Linked DNA regions of Longibacter salinarum. The main gene of each other region encodes a partner of the protein of the gene in region 2 in a complex. Links are inferred from orthologs where the notes say so. Each region holds a gene or a part of one and is shown on either strand. Other genes may lie near its edges.

Region 1 (3,057 bases), on a different replicon or contig from region 2:
CATATCCGTAGATCCTTTCACAGCGCTGGTGTACCCTGATAGCGGTACAAAAACAAACGCCCCTCTCGGTATTCGGCAGCCACTTCACACGACCTGCCGATCCGACACAGCGCATCACACCTGAGTTTCACCGAAGGGGGTGAAACCGGCGCTCGGTACGGCCTGCTTGGTGTCCTTACGGACGCGCAGGCAGCCGACCGACGCCGGGGGGATGCGACGCCCCGTCGAGATATCTCGGCGGGGCGTCTTTTTGTGTGTACCTACTCTTTTCTCTGCATGTCAACGGATCAGAAGCTGTTTGGCGGATGGCTCAGCAGCCGAGACACAGTGGACGAAGCCCCCGTGGAGCGCTCAAGCGAGCCGTGTAGTGAGGCCGACCGCAGGGAGGTCACCCCGTGGGGAACTACCTGGCAAGCGCAGTAGCTTCACGGGGCGAGAGCCACGAAGTCGCAGCGCTGGGAGCGTAGCGACCGAGTGCCCTTGGGGTGGCCAGTGACAGTTCGCCAAACAGCTTCTCATGGTCTCTGCATTGGGCCATCGCACCTCGCTCCCCAGCTAAGAGCGGCATCCAGTATCGGTCCAACCTCGAATGACTTCCTTGCCACTCGCTCTCGTCGTCACCTTTTCATATACGGAACGATGGGGTCTGAGTGAGAACGGGGTCTTCACGGCGTCGTACCCACAGTCCGAAAAGATTTACCACGTGCTATCGCTGAGGTTGATGGACATCCCCATTCTCGTCCCCCTTCTCGTCGCCGGCTGCATCTTTGGCCCCCTCTTCCTAAGTCTCCGGGAAGTCCGCGACTCATCCGGGCCATCTCCCGGAGGCGGTGCCAGCCCGAAGCCCTCGCCTGACAGCCCCACGCCCCTCTGGGGAGACGCGCACACGGTCGACATAGATGCGATAGATATCCAGCCGACGGTGCCAGACGCGGACGAAAACGTCACTGCTGCCTGACGACGAAAAACGCTAACGTTTCAGCGTTCCGACAACAGAAAACATCCTCACAAAGGAAACGCACGAGCCATTATTCGTAGCTCGTGCGTGAAACCGCCGAAAATGGGGTGACGCGTCTAGCGATCGTCCATCAGGAGGTCGAAGAGGTGGATGATGCGCTGACGCAGACGCCGGCGATCCACGACCATGTCAACGAAGCCCTGCTTGAGCAGAAACTCCGACCGCTGGAATCCCTCGGGCAGGTCGGACCCGATCGTTTCGCGGATCACGCGCGGCCCGGCAAATCCGATGAGCGCTTCCGGCTCGGCGATGTGGATGTCTCCCAACATGGAGAACGATGCCGTCACGCCACCCGTCGTTGGGTGCGTAAGTACCGAGATGTAGGGAAGGCCGGCGTCGTCGAGTCGAGCAAGGTGGGCGCTCGTTTTCGCCATCTGCATCAGGCTGAGGGCTCCCTCCATCATGCGCGCTCCACCACTCTGCGAGATGATGACGAGCGGAATCTCGCGGGTGTACGCTCGCTTGATGGCACGCGCGATGGTTTCTCCGACCACCGACCCCATCGAGCCCCCAATGAAGCTGAAGTCCATGCAGGCCATCGACACCTCGTGGCTTCCCATTTCGCCGGTGGCAGAGCGAGCTGCGTCGTTCTGCCCCGTCTTCTCCCGCGCTTTCTTCAGGCGCTGGTCGTACGGTTTTCGATCCTCAAAGTCGAGGCGGTCGACACTCATCAGATCGGTGTCGTGGAGTTCGTACTCGCCGTCATTGAATAAGAAATTGAAGTATCGCCCGCTGCTCATGCCGAAGTGATACCCCGAGCTCGGGAAGACGAGCAGATTATCCTCCAGTTCTCGCCGGTTGATAATCTCCCCCGTCTTCGGGCACTTCACCCACTGCCCCTCCGGTACCTCATTCTGCTCTTTCCGGGTGGTGAGGATGCCGGCTTTCTTGCGCTTGAACCACGGCATAACGGAACGGTCGTCGAATCACGAGGAGACAGGCGAAGGAAAAACGAGGGGCGGAAGCGATCCGCCACAGACATTCTATAATCTGGATTACCGAATCCAATGTCCAAATCCACAGCAGCTGTCCGCGTGAAATTCCATCGCGCACGCACTGGCACCGGACAAGGGCGGATCTCCCACGTCTCAGCCCACATGAAACGCCTTAAGATACATGGGCTCGAACGTCTTGGGCTCCGCTTTCTGGCCACGGCCAACCATTTCGAGAGCACACCGTGCCACCCACGCGGCCGACGGACGAGAGACCACGTCCGGCACAACTCGCACCTTGATGCCGACCGACCGGAGGACGGGCTCGACCTTCGCGGCACCCGTGCCGATTACACGCACCCGCGCCTTCTTGACGCCGATCCAGTCCGGCAACTCTTTTACGTTCATCGCGGAGGCGGCCGCTTGCAGCTTCAACCGGCCCGTCCACGGGTGCGGATGCGTCTTCTCGCCATCCCCCACAACTTCGCGCATCCGGTACGCAGCGGCAAAGACCTCGTCGCGCCGCGCATCGAGCGCCGCACAGACAACCTCCCCTTCACTTGCGTGGGGTGTCACCGTCGCAGCCAGCGCCTCGAGGGTGGGCACGCCGATGAGATCCGCCCCCGTCGCCTCCGCCCAGCCTTTCGCCGTACTGACCCCGATGCGGAGCCCGGTGTATGATCCGGGCCCTTTCGATACCGCAACCACGTCGATCTCTGAATGATCGACCGAAGCACGCGTCAGCACGTCCTCAATGATCGGTGTGAGGTGCTGCGCGTGAGCCCGCGGCCGGTGCATGTGGTTCTCGGCCACAACGTTGCCATCCACACAGACCGCAGCCCCACAGGTGTGCGTCGCGGTTTCGATCGCTAGAAGGACCATGATAAAACGGTTTGAGACGAACGCTAGAGTGACGGTGCACGACCTACTTCATGACCAATCCGCCGTCGACGATCAAGTTCTGCCCGGTCACGGCACGTGCCCATGGGGACAGGAAAAACAGGACCGCATCGGCCACTTCCTCCGGGGTCGTGACGCGACGTAGGGGCGTCGTTTGCTCGATGATTCCGAAGACCTCGTCGGATGTCGCTGCACTGGCGTCGGTCG
Region 2 (2,823 bases):
TCGGACGCTGCGTTCGATCGTATCCGGCTCGCCCGCCCCCACCGCCTGTGACACCATCGGGCTGACCGCCTGCACCATGCCGGTGCAGAGAATCAGCAGAAAGAAAAACAAGGTATTGCCCAGTGCGACGCCCGCGAGCGCATCGGGGCCGAGCCGACCGACCATGACGGTGTCGACAAACCCCATCGACATCTGCCCCAGCTGAGCGGCTACGACCGGACCCGCCAGGCGCAGCGTCGGCGGAATTTCTGCCCAGAAGCGTTCCCAGGGCGAATCAGCTGCCGCCGATGCTCCGACGGTCTCCGCGGCGCCCGTGCGAGCATGAGCCGCGGAAGCCGGCGTTTCTTCAGGCTGCACGTCAGGCGAGGATCCAGACGTGGGTGCCGAGGATGTGTCGGTTGGATCGGACACGTATACGATGGGGCAGGGCATAAAAAAAATATCTCGTCGCAACGGGCACGTCCCGTGAGACGATCATAAGTTTGAGCGCCTCTGTGTACGTTCGTTCCAACCGTGCGTTCGGACCGTGCGGAAATCTCACGCGGCGACTGTACGGTGTCTATCGTGGCGCTGGCACGCATCCACGGTCGGGCATGTAGCGGCATAGAAGCAGTTGTAGCAAAAAATCACCGAATCGAGCGGCCCGACGTGCTGCAGGGATGCGCGCGCGTTGCCTTTCCGCCTGCGAACACTCATCTTGGGGCAACCGTTGTTCTGGAAGCGGGCAGTTGTATCTGCCAGCGCTTGCGTATTCCTCACCTTCCTATCCGGTCATGGCCGACGACACCTACCTGCTCGACTTCGAGAAACCGTTGTACGAGCTGGAACAGAAGCTCGCCGAGATGCGCGAGCTCAACAAGGACAATGCGGACGATCTCTCAAACGAGATCAGCGCGCTGGAAGAGCGCGTCGAACAACTCCGCACGTCGATCTACCGCAACCTGACGCGGTGGCAGCGTGTCCAAATTGCGCGGCATCCTCAGCGTCCGTACACGCTCGACCATATCGAAGCGCTCACCGAGGGCTTTGTCGAGCTTCACGGCGATAGAAAGTATGCTGATGACCGCGCTATTGTCGGTGGCATCGCTGAGTTCAAGGGAAGCCGCTTTGGCGGCACCGACCGCTCCGTGATGATCATGGGCCACCAGAAAGGCCGCGACACGAAGGAGCGCAAATTTCGGCGCTTCGGCATGCCCAACCCGGAGGGCTACCGCAAAGCCGCCCGCTTGATGGAAATGGCCGCCAAGTTCAACAAACCGGTCGTCACGCTGCTCGACACGCCCGGTGCGTATCCCGGCCTCGAGGCCGAAGAACGGGGCCAGGCTGAAGCCATCGCCCGCAACCTGCTGGAGATGGCACGCCTCCCGGTCCCGATCGTCGTCGTCATTATCGGGGAAGGAGCCTCTGGCGGAGCACTCGGCATCGGTGTCGGCGATCGCATTCTCATGCTTGAGAATTCCTGGTACTCGGTGATTGCCCCGGAAAGCTGCTCGCAGATTCTGTGGCGCTCCTGGGACTACAAGGAAGACGCAGCACGCGCATTGAAACTCACGGCCACCGATCTTCTCGACGTCGGAATCGTGGATGAGATCGTCGACGAACCTGTCGGCGGTGCGCATCGCTTCCCGAATCAAACGTTCGACAATACGGGCCGCGCGATCGCCCAGGCGCTGGAAACGCTCACGGCCCTCGACAAAGATACGCTTCTCGATCAGCGCATCGAGAAACTGGATGGCATCGGCGCCTACACGACGGAAGCAACGCCAGCGTAGTCGAGACGGTCTTTCTACCGCCACCTCTTTCTCCGGCATGTATACGTATCGGCACGAGCACCGCGTCCGATATCGGGAATGCGACCCGATGGGCGTTGTCTATCACACGCACTACCTCGACTACTTCGAGGCGGCGCGGACCGAAGCGTTACGCGATCTCGGCGTACGGTATCGCGACCTGGAGCACTCCGGAATCATCATGCCGGTCGTGTCGGCGAACGTGGAATATAAACGATCCGCGGAGTACGACGACGTGGTGATCGTGGAAGCACAGTTTCGGGAAATGCCAACGGTTCGGGTCCCCATCGACTACGTCGTCCGCCGCAGGGAAAACGACGACCTCCTCGCCACCGGCCACACGGATCTCTGCTTCATGGACGCCGAGCGTCGTCGCCCCGTCCGGATACCAGAAAATGTGCGCGACGCTTTTCTTCCGCACCTCCCCGATGCGACCTGACGTCCAGTATCCCGTCCACGTGCCGACCCGTTCGGTGGACTCACGGACGCTGACTCGGCTTCACCAGCGGTACGCCTCACATCCATTTCTTCTGCGAACCCGAACGCTTCGATGCAGCTTCCCTCCTATCTCAGCCCCGACGACCTGACCAATTTGATCCGACGCGCCATCCAGGAAGATGTCGGCCCCGGAGATGTCACGACGGAAGCTACGGTAAACTCTGACCAAACCGGCTCGGCATCCATTCGCGCCAAAGCCCCCGGCGTGATTGCCGGACTCGCGGTGGCAGAACGTGTCTTCGCCCACGTAGACCCGGCCATCCTGTGTCGCTGGCAGGTCGCCGATGGCACAGTCGTGGAACCGGGCGTGGAGATCGGTACGATCGAAGGGCCGGCCCGCGGTCTGCTCATCGCTGAGCGCCTCGCGCTGAACGTACTGCAGCGGATGAGCGGCATCGCGACCGCGACCCGACGGATGGTCGAAGCAGCATCTCCTCATACACCCGACATCCTAGACACGCGAAAGACGGTGCCCGGACTGCGGGGGCTGGACAAATGGGCCGTCAAACTCGGCGGAGGCACGAACCACCGCGTC

What was found. Proteins that work in one complex are often made in the same cells at the same time.
Region 1: the proteins of CRI94_RS08770 (region 2) and accD are in contact, whole or in part, in a solved structure (PDB 8UXZ), measured with the Escherichia coli proteins. The link is inferred for Longibacter salinarum from one-to-one orthologs.

Annotation. Positions count from the first base shown.
Region 1 is NZ_PDEQ01000002.1:119,620-122,676, reverse strand. The notes cover bases 1-2,984. They hold accD (acetyl-CoA carboxylase, carboxyltransferase subunit beta), read right to left. Parts: upstream 1,927-2,984; coding sequence 1,075-1,926; downstream 1-1,074. Other genes in these bases: CRI94_RS04095 (3-oxoacyl-ACP reductase), read right to left, coding at 2,876-2,984; tsaB (tRNA (adenosine(37)-N6)-threonylcarbamoyltransferase complex dimerization subunit type 1 TsaB), read right to left, coding at 2,107-2,832; CRI94_RS04110 (hypothetical protein), read left to right, coding at 590-958; CRI94_RS17610 (hypothetical protein), read left to right, coding at 277-423. Also shown: more of CRI94_RS04095, read right to left, coding at 2,985-3,057.
Region 2 is NZ_PDEQ01000004.1:72,336-75,158, forward strand. Bases 23-2,772 are described here. They hold CRI94_RS08770 (acetyl-CoA carboxylase carboxyltransferase subunit alpha), read left to right. Parts: upstream 23-773; coding sequence 774-1,772; downstream 1,773-2,772. Other genes in these bases: CRI94_RS08765 (MATE family efflux transporter), read right to left, coding at 23-411; CRI94_RS08775 (acyl-CoA thioesterase), read left to right, coding at 1,810-2,229; nadC (carboxylating nicotinate-nucleotide diphosphorylase), read left to right, coding at 2,341-2,772. Outside these bases: more of CRI94_RS08765, read right to left, coding at 1-22; more of nadC, read left to right, coding at 2,773-2,823. UniProt on the Escherichia coli protein: Component of the acetyl coenzyme A carboxylase (ACC) complex. First, biotin carboxylase catalyzes the carboxylation of biotin on its carrier protein (BCCP) and then the CO(2) group is transferred by the carboxyltransferase to acetyl-CoA to form malonyl-CoA.